3 regions of the Bacillus sp. JJ1533 genome follow, and region 3 is predicted to be linked to each of the others. Evidence: predicted binding sites of a transcription regulator. Region 3 holds the regulator's gene; each other region holds the start of a gene.
What was found. Region 3 encodes Rex, which represses fermentation and respiration genes when NADH is low (regulators of the CRP and FNR family bind a similar motif). Its sites were predicted from a motif close to TTGTGAAATATTTCACAA; they were not measured.
Positions count from the first base shown of each region.

Region 1 (8,095 bases), on a different contig from region 3:
GCGAACTATTAAATACACTCTTGTCCATTTCATATTGGTATTTTACGCATAAACTATATTATCCACTTCCTACCCACTTCCTAGCACATAGTTTTATACCTTCTACTGGGCACTCATAATTATGGGTGTCCTTCAATTCATAATTAAGTCACTTGTCCAAGCATGTTACATTCAGTTACATATACTGAATTAACTAAAAAAAGGAGGTGTAAGCTATGAGTGGATATGGTCATGGTCATGGCATGAATTTCGCCTTAATCGTTGTGTTATTCATCCTGTTAATTATTGTTGGAGTATCCTTCGTTCATCATGGGTACTAATTGAATTAGGTATTCCTAGTTGAGGCTGACTAACTTAGTAGTCAGCCTTTTTATTTAGAATACAATAAATAAATTAAATCCTCTATCGTCGTTATTTATTTCTACTTCGACATAATAGGAAAGTTTTTTCTTCTTAAGCTATCCTGCACCGTTAGATCAATAAGTTCTACAAAATAAACGATAGTCCTTTAGTTAAATAAGATCAAGACTAAATTTGAATTGGAGTTATTACGTTTTAGAAATGAGCTTCCCATTATTTTAAAAATAGTTGTACAAATCAATAATTTAACTTGAAAACTTTCTAGTTCTATCGTAATATTGTTTAGGTAAAACGAAACCATTTCGATTTGTATTGAATGTTTATCATCAAAAATTGAATGATAATGGACTGGAGTAACCTATCAGACCACTTCATAGTCTACCTGAAATTTAATTTTTTTTGGTCATATAATCGGAATGATTACGATATATATTAATATATTCACTAAATCGTAATGGTTATGATTGAGAGGAGCAATTATGAAAACTAAACACTTTTTTACATTACTGGTCATAGTAACGACCTCATTATTATTTGGGTGCACTTCAGAAAACAAAACAAGTACAAACGAAGTCAAGAACACAAGTACAACAACTAAAAGTCTTAAAATCTTTACTACGGTTTTTCCATTGCAGGACTTTACAGAAAAAATTGGCGGTGAACATGTAGAAGTTTTAAGTGTGTTCCCTACAGGTGCTGATGCTCACACATTTGAACCTACTTCAAAAACAATGATAGAGATTGCGGAAGCAGATGCTCTTATTTATATTGGTGCAGGTGTCGAAGGCTTCATAGATGCTGCCAATAAAATATTTCAAAATGAAAAGGTGCAACTGGTGAAAGCAACAGAAAGTATGGAATTATCCAATGTACAAGATGAATACGAAGAAAACCATCAAAGCGAAGAAGGAACTGAAACAGAGCACAACAGCCATCAGTCTGATTCGAATTCTGAAGAAAGCCACGGTCATGATGTTCATGAAGAACATGAGGAGCATCACGACAGTCAAGCAGATACAGAAGACAACCACCATCATCATAGTGACGTTGACCCACATGTTTGGTTAGACCCATTAAAAGCTGTTGAATTAGCTGAAAGTATTCTTCATACACTTGAGGAATTAAAACCAGAGGCTAAAGAAGACTTTGAAAAAAACTTTGATGAACTAGTGAAAAACTTGCAGGAAATAGATCAAGAATTTGAGAGTGTTATTGATCAGTCTTCAAAAAAAGAAATATTAGTTTCCCATGCAGCCTATGGATATTGGGAATCAAGGTACGGTATTAAACAAATAAGTGTTTCTGGTTTATCACCAACAAATGAGCCCTCTCAAAAGGATTTAAAAAACATTATTAATACTGCTAAAGAACATAACATCAAGTTTGTTATTTTTGAGCAGAATCTAACTTCCAAAATTTCTGAAATGGTAAAAAAGGAAATCAGTGCAGAAGCCTTAACTCTTCATAACCTTGAATCAATAACAGAAGAGGACCTAAAAAATGGTGCTGATTACTTTAGCATTATGAGGCAAAATCTTGAGACATTGGAGAAAGCTCTAAATTAATTCCTAAGCATAGGTCCTTTGTGACCTATGCTTTAATTCTCTACTTTATAGGGAATCTATTTGGTTAAGTTATTTATTAAGATCCAAACTTATTACTTTTATTGACCTTCCTTATTCAACCAAACTGCTTCGTTCGTTAAATAATGAAATGTTTTACTTTATAATTTGATCGAATCACGGCTTAATCCTCCTTGTTGGAAACTCTATTGGAAGTTCTTGAAATTGAACAGATATCTCTTTTACGATAATAATTAAAGGGTTCTTGGACATTTGTTTTTTAAAAAACACTTAGTCTTTGGACCCTTCTTTTTAGTTTATAGAATTTCTATAACTCTTATTAGTGTGTTTGATCGTAAATAGTCATTTTCAGCTAATACCTAAATGCAAAACGGGGAAAAAGGGACTTCAGTTTTTTCTCTTTTTATTAACAATTTCATTCCACAGGTTAAAAGAGCTGGATGAAGCGTCCTATATGTCCATCTCCCACCACTTTTGTTCTTCTTGCTTCATCTGTTTCTCCATTTGCTGAGGATAAGCGGTTCGGAATTTATGATGGTCAGCTGGGATGATTTCTACCATCTTTGCAATTAAATCTTCTGGGTCAAACTGGTTCTTTAACCCCTCTTCTGCTTTTTTTATATCCTCTTTTCTCGTGAAGTTTTTCTCTTCATCGTACCATTTCCATAGCTCTTCTGCCGCTCGGTCATTAAAGCCTGTCTTAAAGGCACCAGGGTTAATGGTGGCAACTTTTACTCCAAATCCTTGAAGTTCTAACTGCAGAGTATGGGCAATTGCTTCAATTGCGTGCTTTGTTGCGACATATGGACCACCATATGGAGATGCCAAAATTCCTGATATTGAACTCATAAAGACGATTTTTCCGCTTCCCTTTTCAACCATCTTCCGTGCTGCTAACTGTGCTGTTTCTAAGGTTGCAAAAACATTCACCTCAAAAAGTGCCCGAAATCGGTCCATCGGCACTTCCCCGAGCGGCCCTCGTTCATTAATGGCAGCATTTGCAACAAATACGTCAAAATCATACTTCTCAATCTGTTCCAGATCCGAAGGGTTCGTAATATCAACTTTAATCACTTCTATATCCACTTCCAGGTCATTGGCTTCCCACAGAAGGTCTGTTTTTTGAGAAGTCAGCTCTGTTGCAGCAATCACACGATGACCTTTTTTGGCAAGACCGATTGCAGCACCTCTGCCAAGCCCGGTGCCTGCACCAGTAATGAAAATTGTTTTGCCCATGTTAAATTCCTCCATTTGAAATAGCATGCCACTTTAATTATTCCCAATAGCAGTAAGGGCATCCCGCATTAAACATTTGCAACTTTACCGATTCTTTTAGGAACAATGACGTTTTCGACTGCCTTGTTAGTGGGAACAACAAAAAAGCAGCAGAAGGAGCCCTATTATCTTTAACGCACCCATTAGCCGATAATATCGACATCAAAATTGCTAAATATAAGATATACTAGTTACTGCTTTTGTCGTAAATATCGTTTATCATTCATAAATAAACTCCAAAAGTAAATAAATCCAGGAAAAAGGATTGCGAACCCTATGATATAGGTAATAAATACAGCTCTAAATGAATTTGGGTCTGTAAAAGCCGAATGAATTGTTACATTAGGATAGATGATATAAGGCAAATGTGCTTTACCATATACATAACTTGCAATTAGGTATTGAACCGTCACTGCAATAACAGCGAGCCTTGGCATCCCCTTGACTCCTTTCTGAAAAGGAGATTGGGCATATAATCCAATCCCTATAATTAAAAAGAAGCCAACAGAAATAAGTAAAAGTGGTAAGTCTTCCAACATTCTATTGTATAACCACTCAGCATCATTTGGTAATGTAAGCATAATGAGAAAGGCCATTAGTAAGGAAATAGGTCCTAATATTTTCCCATCACGAAGATATACTTGATATGCCTTCATTTCATTAGATGCTTTCGAGTAATCCGCTAACAATAAGGATGAAAGAAAAAGAGTACTGCTAATGCCAAAACCAATAAATGCATATACATTTGAGCTGGTAAAGAGCCTATAAAAATTTAAATTCGCAGTACCATTCCCGTAATCAACAAATTCCCCATGCGTTATTGGCAATACACTAATTAAAAGTCCAGGAATTAGTATCCCTGCAATACCTGATATGTAAGTCAATGGGTTTTTAAATTCGATTGCGATATTTGAAAATACTAAAAATGCGCTTCGCAATGCAAGTAAAAGCAGGATTATACTTCCCGGAATAATCAGTATCGTGCCTAGAGTATAGGCTGCATTTGGGAAAAGACTATAGATAGCGACAACTAATGCAACAATAAATGTATTTGTCACTTCCCAAGTGGGTGATAAATATCGATTGGCAATGTCAGTTGCTTTCGTTTTTTCTCGATTAATGTAAACCATTGACCAAAAGCCAGCTCCGAAATCCATGGTGGCCATGACAGCATAAATAAAGACAAACCCCCATAACACAGTAATCGCAATAAGAGCATCAGGCATCTGCATTTCCTCCTATGAATTTGAACTAAACAAAGGGACCGTTTTCTTTTCTGCACGCTCGATATCGTCCATTTCTGTGTTTTTTCTAAAGAAGTACAACAATACAAATACAACAGAAATCGCCAAAATTATGTATACAGAAATAAACAATATGAATAATGTACTTAAGTTCGTCGCAGTTGTTGCTGACTCGGCTGTTGATAAGATTCTGTATATCACCCATGGTTGGCGGCCCGTACAAGCAAAAATCCATCCAAATTCAATCGCAAGCACGGCCAATGGGCCTGTAGTAACTAGCGTCCAAAGCATGATTTTTGGGTAATGCTTCTTTTTTAATAGTTTTCTCCAGGCAAACATGAGAATAGGGATAAGGATAAGTAATGAACCAATTCCAACCATAGCATTAAAAAGAGTATGTATAAATAATGGTGGCCAAAGCTCCTCTGGAAAATCATTCAAACCAACAACCACCGTATTAAAGCTGTTTCCAGCAAGAAAGCTTAGCGCCCAAGGAATTTCAATGCCCCATTTTACTTCCTGCGTTTCTCTATCAGTAAAGCCACCGATGGCAAGTGGAGCATGTGATTGTGTTTCAAATAATCCCTCTGCAGCAGCTAGCTTTTCTGGTTGGTATTCATGTAAATATTGAGCAGCTGAATGTCCATTTATGGCTGTTAAGAAAGCAAAAATACCACCTACTATTAAACCCAGCATAAGTGCCTTTTGATGAAACAAGTAAACTCTTGATCCAGATTCATGTTTCATCATTTTAAAAGCAGCCACAGAACAGACAACAAAAGCTCCCACAACGTAGGCAGACAACGCAACATGCCCAGCTGTTACAAAGAAGCTTGGGTTAAAAAAGGCAGCCCAAGGATTAATGTCAAGAAATTCCCCATTTTCATATCGAAATCCCGCAGGAGTACCCTGAAAGGCGTGGACATTTGTAATCAATACGGCTGAAGCTAATGCACCGATAGCAACTAGAATTAAGCTCACAATTCTCAGCCAAGGAGCAATTCTTTCTGCTGCATATACATAGATAGACATAAAAAGGGCCTCTATAAAAAAGGCATATATTTCAATTTGAAAAGGGAGCGGCATGACCCGACCGATTACTTCCATAAAACCAGGCCAAAGCAACGATAATTGGGTTCCAGCTATTGTACCCGTCGGTATCCCAACTCCAAGTAAAACGGCAAATGCCTTTGTCCAACGTTTTGCCATGACAACATAATCTTGATCTTTCGTTTTTTGGTAAAGCAGCTCAACAATCAAAATCATAAATGGCAACCCTACTCCTATAGTTGCAAATATAATATGAAATGCCATTGTCGTACCAAATAAAGAACGGGCTACTAATAAATCGTCCATAATCATTCGTCCTCTCGGATTCATTTTTCTTGATAAATGATTCCCAATTCCTCCAATAATATGTAATCGGGCCCAAAAGACGATTATACTTGAAACTATACTATCTACTTCATTGTTGAACTGACCTGCACCGTTAGTTTAAAAACTTCAACAAAAAAGTGCATTAATCCTTATTGGATCAACGCACCCTTTAGTGAAAGAAGACCCTACCTTGTTAAATAAAGATTTCAAAAAAGTGGTTAATCCTTGTTAATACCTCCTTCACTAAACTGAGTGAGATAATTTTTAAAATGATCTATTATGTGAAATTGATTTGAATGATAGGAGTAGAAATCATTCAGCAACTATTAGAGGAAAGGCCACACCACGAGTTCTTCAAGGTATAAAGGAGTATAGTAGTTCCAAAGAATCCTTAAGTGGCTAACTTATTAATGGACTTTTGGGTAAAATACAATTGTATTCTGATTGAAGTAGACAGATAAAATGTTGGAGGGATTAGTTTGAAACATTTTACAGAAGAAGAAAAGATAAAGATATTATCCGACATTATAGCGATTAAATCTATTAATGAAAACGAAATCGAAGTGGCAAATTACTTGAAAGATTTATTTGCTGAATACGGAATTGAATCTAAAATTGTTCCAGTTACAGACACTCGTGTTAACTTAGTGGCTGAAATTGGAAGCGGGAGTCCAGTCATTGGTGTTTCTGGTCATATGGATGTCGTTTCTCCTGGTGATGAAAGCGAGTGGACTTCAGATCCGTTTACATTGATAGAAAGAGACGGAAAATTATATGGACGTGGAACAAATGACATGAAAGCAGGTTTAGTAAACCTTGCTTTAGTGATGATTGAACTCAAAGAAAATAATGAACTAAAAAATGGTACTGTCCGTTTTATGGCAACGACTGGTGAAGAAGTCGGTGGCGCAGGCTCTAAAAAATTATACGAAGAAGGCTATATGGATGATGTAGAATATCTATGGGTAGCTGAACCTTCTCATGATACGATAATTTACTCACACAAAGGATCACTTAACCTGCGTGTAACGTCTATTGGTGAAGCAGCACACAGTTCTATGCCTGACCAAGGGTATAACGCGATTAATCCATTAATGGAATATCTATTAGAAGTAGACGAAAAATTGAATAGCGATGATCGCAAAAATGAAGTACTAGATAAATTAGTTATGAGTACAACTATTTTTAATGCAGGGAACCAAGTAAACTCGGTTCCAGAAAAAGCAGTAGCTGAAATAAACGTGCGTACAATTCCTGAATTTGATAACAATGGAGTGATTGACTTATTCAACACAACAGCTAACAAATACAATAAAAAAGGCTCCAATATTGCTGTTGAAGTGACAATGTCATTACCAAGTGTTTTCACTTCAGGACGCTCTGAAATGATTGATCTTGCTAAGGAACTCGGTAAAAAACATTTAGGTCTAGAAATTTCTGTTAAAGGTTCGCCAGGAGTGACGGATGCATCAAACTTATTACGAGGTAAAGATGAAAACTTCCCATTCATGATGTTTGGTCCTGGCGAAACAAAAATGGCACACAAAACTGATGAATATGTCTACAAAGATTACTACTTTGCATTCTTCGATATCTATAAAGAGTTAGTTTTAGGATTATCAAAATAAAATGAGATTTTTTAAACAATTAAGAGATGACTACCATTTTTGGTGGTCATCTCTTTTTGCTTTGTTTTTTTATTTAGCACTCAAGATGATCATAAACCTTAGCAATAGATGAAATGCCTAAAGAAATCGGTACCTATTGATAGTTCAAGCATTTCTGTCCAATCTTTATTTTCTATTTGGAAAGAAAGCGACTCTCCTCGTAAAGAATAGAAATGAAATTATTTCTTCTTTTTTATTTTCCCTTCAGCTTTACTTTTGTTTTCAGTTATAAACTACACCCAATTATGAACTATGTGCTTTATTATTAATTAGTTTGCTTGTAACAATAGAAACTATAAATACTGTTAAGCCTATTAGGATGGCTCTTAATATGCTATGCTACAAATATATCGTTATTAGCACATATTATCGAAGTAGAAAGAGTATATAAAAAACTATTATTATGTAACAATTGGAGGGGAAGTTCATTGGCAAATAAATATTGCCCTTTATGTGGGGAAGTTAATGGATGTATGTCTAGTGCTGGAGAACACGGCAATTGTTGGTGTGATATGGAGGAATTCCCTAAAGAAATCTTTGAATTAGTACCGGATGAAAGTATAAGAATAGATTGCATATGTAAAAAATG
Region 1 covers NZ_JBALOV010000003.1:111,512-119,606, forward strand. Annotated here, with positions in the region: gene V7138_RS01570 (YjcZ family sporulation protein) at 216-320, shown strand; gene V7138_RS01575 (metal ABC transporter solute-binding protein, Zn/Mn family) at 840-1,925, shown strand; gene V7138_RS01580 (SDR family oxidoreductase) at 2,394-3,179, opposite strand; gene V7138_RS01585 (cytochrome d ubiquinol oxidase subunit II) at 3,410-4,444, opposite strand; gene V7138_RS01590 (cytochrome ubiquinol oxidase subunit I) at 4,457-5,818, opposite strand; gene V7138_RS01595 (ArgE/DapE family deacylase) at 6,319-7,467, shown strand; gene V7138_RS01600 (cysteine-rich CWC family protein) at 7,935-8,095, shown strand, end outside.
Region 1: a site for Rex is predicted at 5,848-5,865, ahead of V7138_RS01590 (cytochrome ubiquinol oxidase subunit I). Genes of this name have one in related genera too.

Region 2 (8,095 bases), on a different contig from region 3:
AGTTGGGTGCTTATCCTTCGGTGCATAATCTGGTGCATTTACTTTCGCTGCAAATACCATCTTAACATTCCTCCTTTTGTTTTATGGCTCCATTTTATCGAGTATTAACTGTCTATGTAGTGAAACTTATCACTATGTACATATGTTTTTTATCATATGTCTAGAGAAATATGAGATAATGGGATTAATATTAAAAGACCACGTACGCATCTTGTCCTGCCTCATGATTGTGGAGTCGAAAGAATATACGGGGTGAAAAGATGAAAGAAATGGTTGGTACATGTAAGGAATGTGGGAAGGAAATATATTGTCTGGATGGGTTTATAAATGGTGTCGTCTTTGAAGATAAAAAAGGAATACTTTGCTTTGATTGTGCGGACGAAAAGCAAGTTGACTAGCTAGGAGAATTTCTCCTAGTTTTTTTTATGTAGATTTTTTGAACATTGATACAGTTTCCCATTACCTATGATGTAAATCACAGTTTTAAAAAAGAGGATTGCTACACTTAAGATACAGATGCCTTAGGTATTGTAATTTAATTAAGGAGTGAGAAAGATGGGGATACCATCCATTCGTGATCAATTGAAAGGAGTACCCTTGTTTCGGGAATTAACTCCGGAAGAACTAGATCCCATTGTTGAAATTTCACAGTCTCGATTATATAAACAAAAAATGTTTATCTTTATGCAAGACGATCCACTTGATCGAGTTTTTTTCATTCAATCTGGGAAGGTGAAAATTTACAAATCAGATATGCATGGTAAGGAACAGATTGTGTCCGTGCTTGAAGCTGGGGAAATGTTCCCTCATGCCGGATTTTTTAGGAAAGGCGGATATCCTGCACATGCCGAAGTAATTGAGGATTCGAATATTATTTATACTCCGATTGATCGATTTGAAGAGATCTTAATAAAGAATCCAGAGCTTTGCATCAAAATTTTCAAAGTTTTGGGCGAAAAAATTATGGACCTCCAAAAGCGGCTGGAAGAACAAATCCTTTTAAATACACAAGAACAAATCATTATGCTTTTACTTCGTTTATGTAGAAGCAATGGCGAAAAGATTGGCGATCGTTTTAAGCTGACTACTCAATTCACCAATCGCGAGCTTGCAAACATGATTGGTACCACACGTGAATCCGTAAGTCGCACGATTTCAGTATTAAAAAAGAAGCATATTGTAGACATGACTCCTGATGGGTATTACCTATTAGATCATATGAAGCTTCATGATGAGATTTTCTAGTCCCTTGAAGTAGCGCTCTATTCATTAACGAAATTATTTTAATACTTGTGATTCAAGTCACATCGTTTCTCATTGAAAATGATTATCATTAATTTATAAACGTACTATAAGGGGGTAATCAAAAAATGAATCAATTGGATTCAAACATTGTGGAAGTAGATGTTAGAGAAGACCTTAAAAATAAAATCGAGCCTTTTCAAAAAATTATGGAGGCCGTTAAACCTTTAAAGGATGGCGATATCTTCATTTTACACGCGCCCTTCAAACCGACTCCTTTATTTCCAATATTAAAAGCAAAGGGTTTCTCAAATGAAGCAGAGCAAATTGATAAAAAACATTGGAGGGTCACTTTTACTAAAGGAGTGACCACTAAATGAAATTAGATAATCGAGGTCTTGAGCCACCCACCCCAATGATGAGGACCTTAAAAGCACTCGAGAAACTAAATAAAGGCGATACGTTAACTATAATCAATGATCGGCGCCCTATGTTTTTGTATGAACAACTGGATGAGCTAGGCTATAAACATATAACTGAACCACATCCTGATGGCGGCTTCCAAATTGAAATTACGAAATAAGGAGCTGGTTGCTAATGATGCCTCAATTATCAAATGAAACAGATATTAGGCTGCCACTCTCCTTTATTATCTTTAGTGTTATTGCCTTAGTCGCATCACAGGTAATCCTGTTATTTAATGGACATGTTGTCATAGATGGGAACTTCCGAACCTTTCCCCTTCTTTCATCTGCCCATTTGCTAATACTAGGATGGGCCTTGATGGTTGCGATGGGAGCGATGTACCAGCTTGTACCAGTAGCTTTTTTAACTCCGATTTGGAGTGAAAAATTTGGTTTTGTGCAGTTTTGGGTAACAGCAATCGGTTTTGGTGGTTTTGGAATCACCCTTTCCTTCTCACCTACTTTGTCTATCTTTACAGGCTCACTTGCTGTTATTGGGATTTTGCTATTTCTTGTACAAATGTTTATGACGATGAAAAAACAGGCAAAGAAGAATATTTTAACTGTATTAGTCGGTAGTGCTCTTATTTGCTTACTACTCACCATTAGCCTCGGAATTCTTCTAATCGTAAATTTAGGAGCTGGGTTCGCGAATTTAAACCACCTTGCTATTTTGAAAAGCCATATATTGCTTGGTGTTGCTGGATGGTTTACATTCCTGATTTTCGGTTTTTCCTATAAAATGGTTCCGATGTTTTCATTAGCACATGGCTTTTCTATGAAACCTGCGAGATGGGTCTATATTGTGTATGGGATTGGCCTTTTGGTGACAATTAGCAGCTTTATCACCGATAAAAACTTTTTATTACAGGTAGGTATGAGCATTCTGTTCGCAGGCTTCGCTCTTTTTTCCTATCACATTTCTACGATTATCAAGGTGAGATTAAAGAAAAAGCCAGATAGACCATTTATATTTTCATTAATTGCCATTTGTTTTGGCTTAGCCGTTCACTTTTTCGGAATGATTCTTTCATTCCTTCCAGGGTATTACGAAATTTATGGCGTCCTCATTTTTCTATATATTTTCTTGTGGATTGTTTGCAGTATTCTCGGCTATTTATATAAAATTATTCCCTTTCTTTGGTGGACTCATAGATACAGTAAGCTTATCGGAAAAAGAGATGTACCTACGTTAAAACAAATGATAGATGAAAAAATGGCAATTCCGATTTTTGCAGGCTTTGTTGCAGGGTGCCTTATCGTCGTTTTATCGATTGCGACAGGTCTATTGCTTATCTTTTCAATTGGCCAAAGCCTGGTCGTCGCTTCAACCATGTTTTTCGGATATAGCATTATGAGGGTACTTTTTAAGTAGAGGAGAGAAAAGCAATGGAATTAAGAGAGAAAGTTCTAGATCAATTAAAACAAGTGATCGACCCTGAATTAAATATAAATGTTGTCGATTTAGGACTTATATATGAAATTGATATTAAAGAAAATAATAATGTGTATATCGAAATGACTTTAACTACACCTGGCTGTCCACTTCATGATAGTATTACAAGCGGTGTTAAGCATGCTGTTGCATATCTTGAAGAGGTTAATGATGTCGAAGTTTTAATGGTTTGGCATCCTGCCTGGTCTCCTGAGCGCATGTCAGAAAATGCAATGAAGCAATTAAGAGGCTATTGATTTATTGATGCAATGCATTTCACTTTCTAAGGATGTTTCGTTATACTTTAAATTAAGCTATTTCTCGAAAGGAGAGTTATTAAATGGATGAAGCTTTAAAGGAAAATATTATGGGAGCACTTGAACAGGTAGTTGACCCTGAGCTAGGGATTGACATTGTAAACTTAGGACTTGTATATGATGTAGATATGAATGACGAAGGTGTGGCTCAAGTTTCCATGACTTTAACATCAATGGGTTGTCCACTTGCTGGAACAATTGCTATGGATGTAAAACGCGTTCTAACTGAATTGCCTGAAGTCAAGGACGTAGATGTTAACATCGTGTGGAACCCACCTTGGAACAAAGACATGATGAGTCGTTACGCAAAAATTGCGTTAGGGATCAGGTAAATTGAAAAAGAAAGAACGTGTCGATTAACTTCAACACGTTCTTTCTTTTTTATAGATGCTTTTTAAACCATTCAACTGATGCAAGTAGCCCTTCTCTTGTTACTTTATGGTCCGCACGTGTATCGGCAATAAAGGATAGATTCTCCTGTTTCCCTTTATACATTGGTTTAATTTCTTGATAAAATTCATACGTATATGTGAATGGTACCATCTTGTCTTTTTCACCATGCCAGAAAAACAATGGTCTACCGTTTAATTTTTCTGGTTGTATGCTTAAATCATAATTTCTTAATTCTGCATATTTTTCTTCTAACTCAGCGTCTGAAAAAGGAAGTTCAATGTCATGTCGTTTTAATTCCTCAATTTGTCCACGGCAGAACTCCTCGTAATATGGACTCCCCATGAGACTTACCGCCGTCTTAATCCATGGATATTGGGTCAATGCACCAAGTGTCACAATGCCTCCCATTGAGGTTCCTGCTACTCCAATCCTTGTTTCATCAACCAAGCCTTTTCCGACTATTTCGTCCTTCATCCATTGAAGTTCTTTAATTTCATTGATGACAATATCCCAGAACTTAAAATTCATTTCAAGCTCTTCAAGACCCTTTTCTCTTTCACCATGGTAATCTGCTTCAGGTAAAACCACCCGAAATCCTTCCTCTGCATATAGATAGGCATAGTGAAGATTATGTTCTTTGGCACTGCCAAACCCATGTATGAACATGATTAACGGAGCTTTTTCATCTTTTAATTGCTTTTTTACAATATGTAATACCGGAATGTCTGCAATTTTCATTTTTTCAACAATAACCACTCTTTTGTGCTCCTTTACTAAAAAACTTTAAGATATTCTCTAGTGTATCATTAATTTTAATTTACCTAAAAAGATTGGCTTTTCAATTGACGATTTTTTTATTATCTGTTTAAGTAGAAGAAAGAGAGAGCAGAGGAGATTGTTATGACAAAACAACATTTAATCGCACTTGACCTAGATGGTACGTTACTTAAAGATGATAAAACTATCTCAAAAAGAACAAAAGAGACAATCCAAAAAGCAAAACAGGACGGTCATATGGTTATGATTGCGACAGGAAGACCTTACCGTTCCAGCTCCATGTACTATCAAGAACTAGAACTTACAACACCAATAGTTAATTTCAATGGAGCTTTTGTTCATCACCCTCTTGATAAAAACTGGGGTGTCTATCATGACACACTTGAATTAAAAACAGTAAAAGAGATAGTTGAGGTTGCAGATAATTTCCGCGTAAAAAATATTTTAGCAGAAGTGATTGATGACGTATATTTTCATTATCACGATGAAACGATGTTAGACATTTTTGGTATGGGAAAGCCGAATATTGAAACAGGTGATTTACGAAAAATCTTAAAGCATGACCCAACTTCATTGTTAATACATCCTGATGAAGAAATTGCGGACCCTATCCGAAAGTATCTTTCTGAAATGCATGCTGAAGTAGTCGATCACCGAAAATGGGCTGCTCCTTGGCATGTTATCGAAATCGTTAAATCAGGTTTAAATAAAGCGGTTGGGATTCAAAAGGTTGCCAACTATTATCAAATCCCGAAAGATCGTATTATTGCCTTTGGTGATGAAGATAATGATTTAGAAATGATTGAATATGCTGGACATGGAATTGCGATGGGAAATGGGATTGATGAGTTAAAAAATATCGCAAACCATGTGACCATGACAAATGAAGAGGACGGAATTGCTCTTTATTTAGAGGATGTACTCAAATTAAGAAAATAAGCTAGAAACCGGTGGATGATCCGGTTTCTTTTTTTATGTAGAGGTTAAATGGAGTAGTGACCTACCTTTTATTAATTGTGACCCATTAAATTTTTTTGTGCCCTACCTTAGGTTATTTGTTCCCTAACCGAAAATAATTGTTCCCTATCTAAAACAAACAGAAATAATTACCTTCTATATTCCACTCCCCATCATCAAACAATATGATTAGCGCCTTTTATAAGCGCGCTTCTTTTAAAGCTGTTAAAGGGGGAATTTACGGATGGGTAGCAATAAATCAAAACGATTTGTTCATCAAGGTGCAGATGCAGTTCAACAACATGCTCAGCGCTTTCCTTACCGTTCAACTCTAGCTGAAGCAGAAGCTAAGAAAAATGCAAAAGTCGAAAATTCATCACTTGGAGGAATATAAAATGGGAAACCCTTTATTCCAAAAGGCTCGTGAAACTGTGGAAGTTGCGAAATTAGCAAGCACGGGTCAAAGTGATACATCCCTACAGGATGCAATTTCGGTTGCAAAAAATGCACTTTCTTCTGCTTATGCTAACTCTACAACAGCCGAAAAAGAACAACTCCGCGAATTACAAAATGAATTAGACGAACTCCATTAAGTCGGCTAATTTCAAAAAAAAGAGGGTCAGACATATCGTCTGACCCTTCCCCTTTATTGAAACTGTTGAAGTTTTGCGTGATATGGATTTGTGATTGAACCATCCTTTGCACTTCTTTCGTATAAGTGAAGAATTAATGCTCCGTTTTTAGGGAGTTTCTCCTTTGAAATCGAAATTTTGATTTCAAATGGTGCCCATGCTGGTGCACCTTCTGATGCCATTTGAACAGTTTCAGGAATCACATAATCATGGCCATCCTCTACGGCATAGAAGAATATTGCTTCAAACACTCTTACCTCACCAGTAACAGTATATTCACCATTTTCTCCAAGTACTTGAACATTGCGAAACGCTGTATTCATCTCTTCTTCAGGAATTGTGAAGGTTTCTTGTGCCTGCAGCGCATTGTTTTCGATTTTTTGTTCATTTACCTCTGAGGCAGTCAGAAAGATATTAGCCTTATATTCTCCAGGAGAAAGCCTTGCTCCATCATTTGATGTATAATCCCATGGTTCTTCCCATACCTTCTCTTCACCTGGTTTTAACTCCATGACTTCAATCGATTGGATGAACATCTTATCGATTGAATAGCGATAGACTTCTTCTCCTTTTGAATCCGTTACAACAATTTCATATTTTTGGCCACCTGGAATCGTTACTTTTACAGAATCGTCGCTCGTATTTTTTAATGAAATTGTAAAGATTGCTTCATTTTCTCCCGTTTTAATGGATAGGTTTGTTTGAAGTTTTTCTATCACGTTCTTATCGCCTCCAGGTTCTTCACTCTCTTGTTCTGGTGGTGTTTCTGTCTCTACTTTTTCACCGCCCCCTGAATTTACTGGAAGAGCTTCTTCTGTTTTTGTTGTACCACATCCTGAAATGATAAATACACTCATTATTAATACTAAGGCTGCTAGAAGCCATTTTTTCATATTTGTCACCCCTTTATCTTATTTGTCGAATGATCCTTTAAAAAAGTTACTGTTCTTTGCGAAATAATCCATAAACACCAACTGTCTGAACAATATTTGTAAAGGCATGAGGATCAACTTCCTTAATAACCCGCTCTAAGTCATATAATTCATATCTTGTTAAAACGATCATTAGCATATCTTTTGGTTCGCTTGAAAATGCTCCTTTTGCAGGAAGCATCGTTATTCCTCTTACTAACCTGGAGTGGATGGCTTGTTTCAATTCGTCTGCTTTTTTCGTCACGATCAACGCTGTAACCTTTACATGACTTGTATGGACTGTATCAATTACCCTTGTCAAAACATATAAGGCAACGAGTGTATACAACGCTTTTTCCCAGCCAAATAAGAAACCTGCCGTTAAAATAATAAGCCCGTTTAGTGTAAAAATAAAGGTTCCAATCGGCTTATCTTTTGATCTCGATAAGACAAGCGCTATGATATCAAGACCACCTGTGGAAGCTCCCCACTTCAAGGTTAAGCCGATACCAATCGCTTGGATGACGGCACCAAATACAGCGTTAAGTAAAATATCGTCGGAAATTCGTTCGAGTGGTATTATCGTTAAGAATAAGGACGTTAAAGCGACAGATATAAAGCTGTACAGTGTAAAGGACTTCCCTACCTTTTTCCATCCTAAAATCGCAACTGGTATGTTTAACAATAGTAAAATGACACCCGTTGAAACTTGAAATGGTGTGTAATCACCGATAATTCTAAATAACAACTGTGACACACCAGTAAACCCTGAAGAATAGACGTCTGCTGGAATTAAAAATAAATTCAAGGCAGCGGCATTTAGCAATGCACCAAATATCACAATGATGACTTTTTTCACTTCTCTATTAACCATTTAAATAGTCCTCCTGGAACAACATTCTTCAATTACAAAAGTAAATGAGTTGTCATACAAAATTTTCCCACATTTGTTGTAATTTTATCCAAT
Region 2 covers NZ_JBALOV010000055.1:8,815-16,909, reverse strand. Annotated here, with positions in the region: gene V7138_RS24050 (DUF2249 domain-containing protein) at 1-60, opposite strand, end outside; gene V7138_RS24045 (hypothetical protein) at 261-398, shown strand; gene V7138_RS24040 (Crp/Fnr family transcriptional regulator) at 556-1,245, shown strand; gene V7138_RS24035 (DUF2249 domain-containing protein) at 1,371-1,622, shown strand; gene V7138_RS24030 (DUF2249 domain-containing protein) at 1,619-1,825, shown strand; gene V7138_RS24025 (hypothetical protein) at 1,840-3,081, shown strand; gene V7138_RS24020 (metal-sulfur cluster assembly factor) at 3,096-3,398, shown strand; gene V7138_RS24015 (metal-sulfur cluster assembly factor) at 3,482-3,790, shown strand; gene yjfP (esterase) at 3,840-4,607, opposite strand; gene V7138_RS24005 (Cof-type HAD-IIB family hydrolase) at 4,752-5,567, shown strand; gene V7138_RS24000 (competence protein) at 5,830-5,979, shown strand; gene V7138_RS23995 (DUF3813 domain-containing protein) at 5,981-6,178, shown strand; gene V7138_RS23990 (BsuPI-related putative proteinase inhibitor) at 6,232-7,110, opposite strand; gene V7138_RS23985 (YitT family protein) at 7,157-8,002, opposite strand.
Region 2: a site for Rex is predicted at 1,291-1,308, ahead of V7138_RS24035 (DUF2249 domain-containing protein). Genes of this name have one in related genera too.

Region 3 (8,095 bases):
TTATTGGAGGTAAGGTCAGCCTGCTGTTGATCATAGTATCCAATCGTTACATGTGATCCGAAGCGAATCGTTCCCTCCACATGCTCAAGCTTATCAATAATTGCTTTCAATAAGGTTGATTTACCAATCCCATTTGGACCGACTAAGGCAATACTGTCTCCGCGGTAAATATTGAAATGAACATTTTTAATGATCGGTTTGGTTTTCTCATAGGAAACGGTAATGTCTTTTGCACTTAATACGTCATTTCCGCTTTGTCTTTCAATGTCAAAATGGAAAGAAGCTGATTTTTCATCACCTAATGGCCTGTCCATCAGCTCCATACGCTCAAGCTGTTTTCGTCTGCTTTGGGCGCGTTTCGTTGTTGAAGCTCTGACTAGGTTTTTAGCGATAAAGTCTTTTAATTTTTCAACTTCTTCCTGTTGTTTTTCGAATTTTTTAAGATCGAGCTCATAGTTTTCAGCCTTTATTTTTAAGTAGTTGCTGTAGTTTCCGACATATTTGGTGCTTGTATGTCTAGAAATCTCATAGACCTGGTTAACGACTTTGTCTAGGAAGTATCGGTCATGGGATACTATTAAGAGTGCCCCAGGATAGCCTTGGAGATATTGTTCAAGCCAGGTAAGCGTGCTAATATCGAGGTGGTTTGTCGGCTCGTCCAGAATCAATAAATCAGGCTTTGTTAGTAATAGTTTACAAAGGGCCAGACGTGTTTTTTGACCACCGCTTAAGCTGGATATTTTCGTTTCGTAGTCATCTTCTGTAAAATTAAAACCATGAAGTATAGAACGAATATCGGCTTCATATTGATATCCACCCTTTTCCTTAAAATCGACCTGGAGCTGGTCGTATTCTTCGAGCAGCTTTTGATAATCAACTGGATTTTCAAAAACGGATGGGTCTCCCATTTTTACTTCTAGGTTTCGCAGATCTTTTTCTAGTTTTTGTAAAGGTGCAAAGACGGTCAGCATTTCTTGCCAAATGGTAAGAGTTGATTCAAGTCCAGTATCCTGTGCGAGGTAATCGATGTTGACGCTTTTCGGCTTAATGATTTCACCGCCATCATGGGACATCTGGCCTGCAATGATTTTTAATAGAGTAGACTTTCCAGCACCGTTTCGACCAACAACTGCAATCCGGTCACGCGTTTGTACTTCTAATTTTATATTCGATAAAATAAGATCAGCAGCAAAATACTTTTTGAGCTGATTTACTTGTAGTAAAATCATATTATTTCACCTCTTGTTTCTATCAACAGTGTATCTTATATTATCTTAATAGAGCAACTGCAATGATAATGTTCACAGTAATTCCAAAGACAGATGTGGTAAAATAGTGTATAGTTTATGGGAGGGTTTTGAAAATGACATCATTTACCCATTTTAACGAGCAAGGCCGAGCAAGAATGGTCGACATAACGGAAAAGTCGGAAACCGTTCGGACAGCAATTGCAAAATCAAGTATAACTGTAAATAAATTGATTTATGAGCAAATCATAAATAATGAGGTTAGCAAGGGGGACGTTCTCGCGGTTTCTCAAGTTGCTGGTATTATGGCAGCTAAAAAAACATCAGAGATCATTCCGATGTGCCATCCTTTGGCATTGAAGGGCGTAGATATTCAGTTTAACTGGACGACCGAAGACGAGTATATTTTACATATTACCGTATCAGTTAAAACTAAAGGAAGTACTGGCGTTGAGATGGAAGCCCTTACGGCTGCTTCAGTTTGTGCGTTAACTGTTTATGATATGTGTAAAGCGGTTGATAAAGGAATGGTGATTGGACCAACCTATTTAGCCGAAAAAACAGGTGGAAAGAATGGAGATTTCAAAAGGCCAGTAGCGGGGGAATAAAACATGAATCTGGAACAATCAAAAATACCACAAGCAACTGCCAAAAGGCTGCCACTCTATTATCGGTTTTTGAAAAATTTGCACGCCTCAGGGAAGCAGAGGGTATCATCTGCAGAACTAAGTGATGCAGTCAAGGTTGATTCCGCCACGATTAGACGAGATTTTTCGTATTTTGGCGCATTGGGAAAAAAAGGGTATGGCTATAATGTCAATTACTTATTATCCTTTTTTAGTAAGACCCTTGATCAGGACGAATTAACGAAAGTTACCTTAATAGGTGTAGGTAATTTAGGTACCGCATTTTTGCACTATAATTTTTCGAAAAATAATAATACAAAAATTGAGCTTGCCTTTGATGTGGATTATAATAAGGTAGGTAGTAGTATTGGCGGAGTTACGGTGCATCATTTAGATGATCTTGAAAAAGTATTGCCTGATGAAGTCACGGTTGCAATATTAACTGTACCAGTCGGTGCTGCACAGCCGATTACTGACCGCCTTGTAAAAAAAGGAATCAAAGGGATTCTTAATTTCACACCAGCAAGAATCAATGTGCCTGACCATATACGAGTCCACCATATTGATCTAGCTGTTGAACTACAAGCACTTGTTTACTTTTTAAAGCATTATTCAAATGAAGAAGAATAAACATAGACTTTACAATTGTAGGGAGGTGACTCACAGTGGGAAATCTTGGCTTTGGCAGTATCCTATTGATCGTATTTGCAGCGTTACTTATCTTTGGACCAAAGAAGTTACCTCAATTAGGAAAAGCAGCGGGTAATACTTTGCGTGAATTCAAGAACGCAACAAAAGGTTTAGCAGATGATGACGATGATGATGTTAAGAAGAATGAAACTCATGATGTGAAGTAATGATAGGATGAGTCACATGAACGAAGAAAAAGAAATGTCCGTCTATGATCATATTGGTGAGCTGCGAAAACGACTGATTTATGTGGTCGTTTTCTTCTTCATTGTTGCTTTAGGAAGCTTTTTTCTTGCAGAGCATGTAATAGTTTATTTGCAAAACGCGGAAGAAGCTAAAGAGTTGACAATGAATGCTTTCCGGATAACAGATCCAATTAAAATTTATATGAATTTTGCATTTATTATTGCATTTGTTATCTCATCTCCTTTTTTACTGTTTCAGCTTTGGGCCTTCATTAGTCCAGGTTTGTATGAGAGGGAAAGAAAGGTAACATTGAGTTATATTCCAGTTTCGGTAATATTATTTTTACTAGGAATATCTTTCTCCTATTTTATTCTATTTCCATTTGTTGTTGACTTTATGACGCGGTTAGCAGGACGTCTTGAAATAAATCAGGTAATCGGGATTAATGAATATTTTCAATTCCTATTACAGCTAACCTTACCATTTGGTTTCCTGTTTCAGTTGCCTGTTGTTGTGATGTTCTTAACAAGGCTTGGAATCGTCACTCCAATGTTCTTAACGAAAATACGAAAGTATGCGTATTTTGTTCTTTTAGTAATTGGAGGGTTAATTACGCCTCCAGAGTTAATTTCTCATTTAATGGTCACCGTGCCGTTATTTGGATTGTATGAAATCAGTATTCTCGTATCAAGAAGTGCCTACAGAAAGGTGCTTAAGGCGGAAATGATGGCTGCTAATTCAATTGAATAAAGAAAAATGTATAAAAAAATAACCTCGTGAGGAGGTTATTTTTTTTCCTTTGTTACTTTCTTTATTTTGAAGTGAAGGGCAAACATTCGGATTGCCACACCAAAGTCGAATGTTGCGACCACGGCTAGAAGGATTGTGGAAAAGTTCCAGACGGTCTCCTTTGCACTATTAATCGCAATATAAGTAAATAAAATTCCCATTAATGCGTAAATGATGCCCATTGCAAAAGGTGAAGTTCTTCGCATAAATTAAAAGCCCCCAATAAATGTCTGTTGCAGCTGCTCAGCTTTCTTCATGATCCTTTCTATATCATCTGCAAAAATCGTCTGAACCACTACAACAAAAGTATTCATCGCCACATGTGCAAAAATCGGTACGATAATTCGTTTTGTTTGTACATAGAGAAATGCAAAGGTAAAGCCCATCGCGGTATAAATGAGAATATGAGTGAAATCCATATGAACAACTGCAAAAATTAACGAACTGATTAAGCCTGAGATGAAAAAATTAAATTTTTTATATAAAGATCCAAAGATAATTTGGCGGAAAATAATCTCTTCAAGAATTGGACCAATTACTGAAACAACGATGACAAGCAATGGTAACGATTTTACCAAGGCCATGATTTCTTGTGTGTTCTCAGAACCTGCCTCAATTCCAAAAAGATGAACTTCAATATTTGCCGCAACTATTTGGGCTGTCATCGCCATAAATATTCCTGCAATGGCCCATCCAATTGCCTCGCCTTTAGATGAACGGCGCAGGTTTTGATGTCTTTCCCTAATATCTTGTCTTAATAAATATAATACAATCGGAAGTGCAGCCACAAAACTAATAACAGTCCATAATGCAATAATTGTATTTGTAGCAGTCCCTGGATCAAGGTTTTTTCCAACACCTAAAGCCAATAGAATCGGGATCCCAAGTATTCCAGAGAACTGCATGACGATGTACGTTAAGATGACATACCAATAGCGTGCTTTCATGAAAATCTCCTTTTTATAGATGGATTAATTTATGATTGTCCACCTTTTGTATTGTAACATATATTCATACCTATCCATTAGTATAATGCAAATCCAAATTTTCATTGAAAGAAATTAAAATGTTGGTTTATTTTTCCTGCTAGTAACATAGGATAGTTAGGTGGACAAATTCTACCTGTAAAAAAGAATCATTTTTTTCCAAATTTCTATATCAAATTACTTGCAAAATAGTTTGAGATTATTTAATATAATAATTGTGTTAGCACTCATGACGACTGAGTGCTAATAAGAAAACGAAACTAATTATAAATTATTTGAGGAGGTCGTTTCACTTGTTAAAGCCATTAGGTGATCGCGTTGTTATTGAACTAGTTGAATCAGAGGAAAAAACTGCAAGCGGTATCGTATTACCAGATTCCGCAAAGGAAAAGCCTCAAGAAGGTAAAGTAGTTGCTGTAGGTACGGGTCGTGTACTAGACAGTGGTGAAAAAGTCGCTTTAGAGGTTGCGGTTGGTGATCGCATTATCTTCTCAAAATATGCTGGTACTGAAGTAAAATACGAAGGTACTGAATACTTAATTTTACGTGAAAGCGACATTTTAGCTGTTATCGGTTAATAGAAAACAGCATTTTATATCATATGAATACTTATTTTAATTTTTTGAGGAGGGCTTAGAATGGCAAAAGAAATTAAATTTAGTGAAGATGCTCGTCGCGCAATGCTTCGTGGTGTTGATGCATTAGCAAATGCTGTAAAAGTAACATTAGGACCAAAAGGACGTAACGTGGTTCTTGAGAAGAAATTTGGTTCACCACTTATTACAAATGACGGTGTAACGATTGCAAAAGAAATCGAATTAGAAGATGCATTTGAAAACATGGGCGCTAAGCTTGTTGCTGAAGTTGCTAGCAAAACTAATGATGTAGCTGGTGACGGTACTACTACTGCAACTGTTCTTGCTCAAGCAATGATTCGCGAAGGCTTAAAGAACGTTACAGCAGGTGCGAACCCAATGGTTGTTCGTAGAGGGATTGAAAAAGCGGTTGTAACAGCTGTTGAAGAATTAAAAGCTATTTCACAACCAATTGAAGGTAAAGATTCTATCGCACAAGTTGCTGCTATTTCTTCAGATGATAAAGAAGTAGGTCAATTGATCGCTGAAGCTATGGAGCGCGTTGGTAACGATGGTGTTATCACAATTGAAGAATCTAAAGGCTTCTCTACTGAACTAGAAGTAGTTGAAGGTATGCAATTTGACCGTGGATATGCTTCACCATACATGGTAACTGATTCTGACAAAATGGAAGCAGTTCTTGAAAATCCATATGTGTTAATTACTGATAAAAAGATTTCTAGCATTCAAGAAATCCTACCAGTATTAGAGCAAGTTGTTCAACAAGGCAAGCCATTATTACTAATCGCTGAAGATGTTGAAGGTGAAGCTCTTGCAACTCTAGTTGTGAACAAACTTCGTGGTACATTCAATGCAGTAGCTGTTAAAGCTCCTGGATTTGGTGACCGTCGTAAAGCAATGCTAGAAGATATTGCAATCCTAACTGGTGGTCAAGTCATCACTGAAGATTTAGGTTTAGACCTTAAATCTGCTGACATTACTCAATTAGGTCGCGCTTCTAAGATTGTTGTAACAAAAGAACATACAACAATTGTTGAAGGTGCTGGAGAATCTGACAAGATCGCATCTCGCGTTAACAATATCCGTGTTCAAATGGAAGAAACTACTTCTGAATTTGACAAAGAAAAATTACAAGAGCGCTTAGCTAAACTAGCAGGTGGAGTTGCAGTTATCAAAGTTGGTGCTGCTACTGAAACTGAACTAAAAGAACGTAAGCTTCGTATTGAAGATGCTCTTAACGCAACTCGTGCAGCAGTTGAAGAAGGTATCGTTTCAGGTGGTGGTACAGCACTTGTGAACGTATATAATAAAGTAGCTGCTATCGAATTAACTGGTGACGAAGCAACTGGTGTGAACATCGTTCTTCGTGCATTAGAAGAGCCAGTACGTCAAATCGCTCACAACGCTGGTCTAGAAGGATCTGTAGTTGTTGAACGCTTGAAAAACGAAGAAATTGGAATTGGCTTCAACGCAGCAACTGGTGAGTGGGTTAACATGATCGACGCTGGTATCGTTGACCCAACTAAGGTTACTCGTTCTGCACTACAAAACGCAGCTTCTGTTTCAGCTATGTTCCTTACAACTGAAGCAGTAATTGCTGACCTACCAGAAAAAGATGCTCCTGCAATGCCTGACATGGGCGGCATGGGTGGAATGGGCGGCATGATGTAATAAGCCGCTTCGACCCTTGATATATAAGGGTTTATGAGTAAGATGAGAGTGGAATGCTAACATTTTGCTAACATTGAGGTTCTTAACGGAGGCTTCTCATGAGTTGATCAAACTCGTGGGAAGCTTCTTTTTTATTTCTTGATTTATTTTGATTACAGCAGTATTTGAAATCTATCTTATAAATTCGCATAAAATATGTGGTTAATTTAATGCAATTTATCTCTTTTTCTTTTTAAAACCAAAAAAGCCTCTCGGATTGCTTGTAGCTGCAATTCGAAAGGCTGAATGTGTTGTTTTGTTATTAAGATGAAGAAAAGAAAATAAAAGTAGGGACTACTATTAACTTATGGATTGGTTGAAATGGAATGTTAATGGAGGTCTATCTCCTATTTCGTTTTCCAAGAAGATAGGCCATTAGGAACACAAGAATTAGTACTACTCCCCCTACGACCCATATCCACCAAGGAAGACTTGTGCCGGTTTGAGTATGTTCGGTATCGGCTTGTTCTAAATTTTGTTCATGTTCCTCTGTTTGTTCATCTTCTACTTCAAAAGATTCTTCGTGTTGTATTTCCTCACCCATTACATTTGCTGATAGATTAACTTGATAGGTACCAGGTTCTAACTCTCCATATTGCCATTCAACTGGAAAACGAATAACTGTATTGGGAACCATCGTGATAGCTTCAGTAGTTCCTGAAAATAGTACCTCATCTTGATATATCACTTCATAGGATATCGTTGTTCCTCTTAATACCATTTGAGCTTTGTTAAACAGTTCAAACCACAATTCAGTAGTAGGTGGATTCGTCCGTATTCCTACTTCACCAAATGAAAACTGTGGGTTGGGTTGATTCGGTAGTTCTAACACAATTCCTGTTGTGAACGTTATTTGGTTACGGATAGTTACATTTGTCTCTCCAGTTTCGACTTGTTGTTCTTGATCACTTAATCCAACTGCTCGAATAGCTCCTACGAAAGTACCTTCTGTAACATTGGGGACTTTTACGGTTATAGCAACTTGTTTTGAAGAGTTAGGTGGAACTGTAACCGTTTCTGGTATTGTTATAAAATTGGATATAGCAAGTGTAGGTTCAAGTAATTGACTATCGTCTGTTTCACTCTTTTCCTCATAAAAAATTCCGCCGGTAGGAAGGGTAAAAGCATCTACAGGGAACAGTTTAACTGTCTGTTCTTTATCGGATAAATTCTGTACATTGAAATGTAATATTTGTTGTTGATTAGGTTCAACTTGTAGATAAAAATAGGAACTGATTTCTTTTACTTGGTTTTCCGGTAGAACG
Region 3 covers NZ_JBALOV010000030.1:39,974-48,068, reverse strand. Annotated here, with positions in the region: gene V7138_RS16060 (ABC transporter ATP-binding protein) at 1-1,229, opposite strand, end outside; gene moaC (cyclic pyranopterin monophosphate synthase MoaC) at 1,364-1,855, shown strand; gene V7138_RS16050 (redox-sensing transcriptional repressor Rex) at 1,859-2,503, shown strand; gene V7138_RS16045 (twin-arginine translocase TatA/TatE family subunit) at 2,539-2,730, shown strand; gene tatC (twin-arginine translocase subunit TatC) at 2,747-3,499, shown strand; gene V7138_RS16035 (YdiK family protein) at 3,535-3,744, opposite strand; gene V7138_RS16030 (CPBP family intramembrane glutamic endopeptidase) at 3,748-4,485, opposite strand; gene groES (co-chaperone GroES) at 4,818-5,102, shown strand; gene groL (chaperonin GroEL) at 5,163-6,791, shown strand; gene V7138_RS16015 (DUF916 domain-containing protein) at 7,171-8,095, opposite strand, start outside.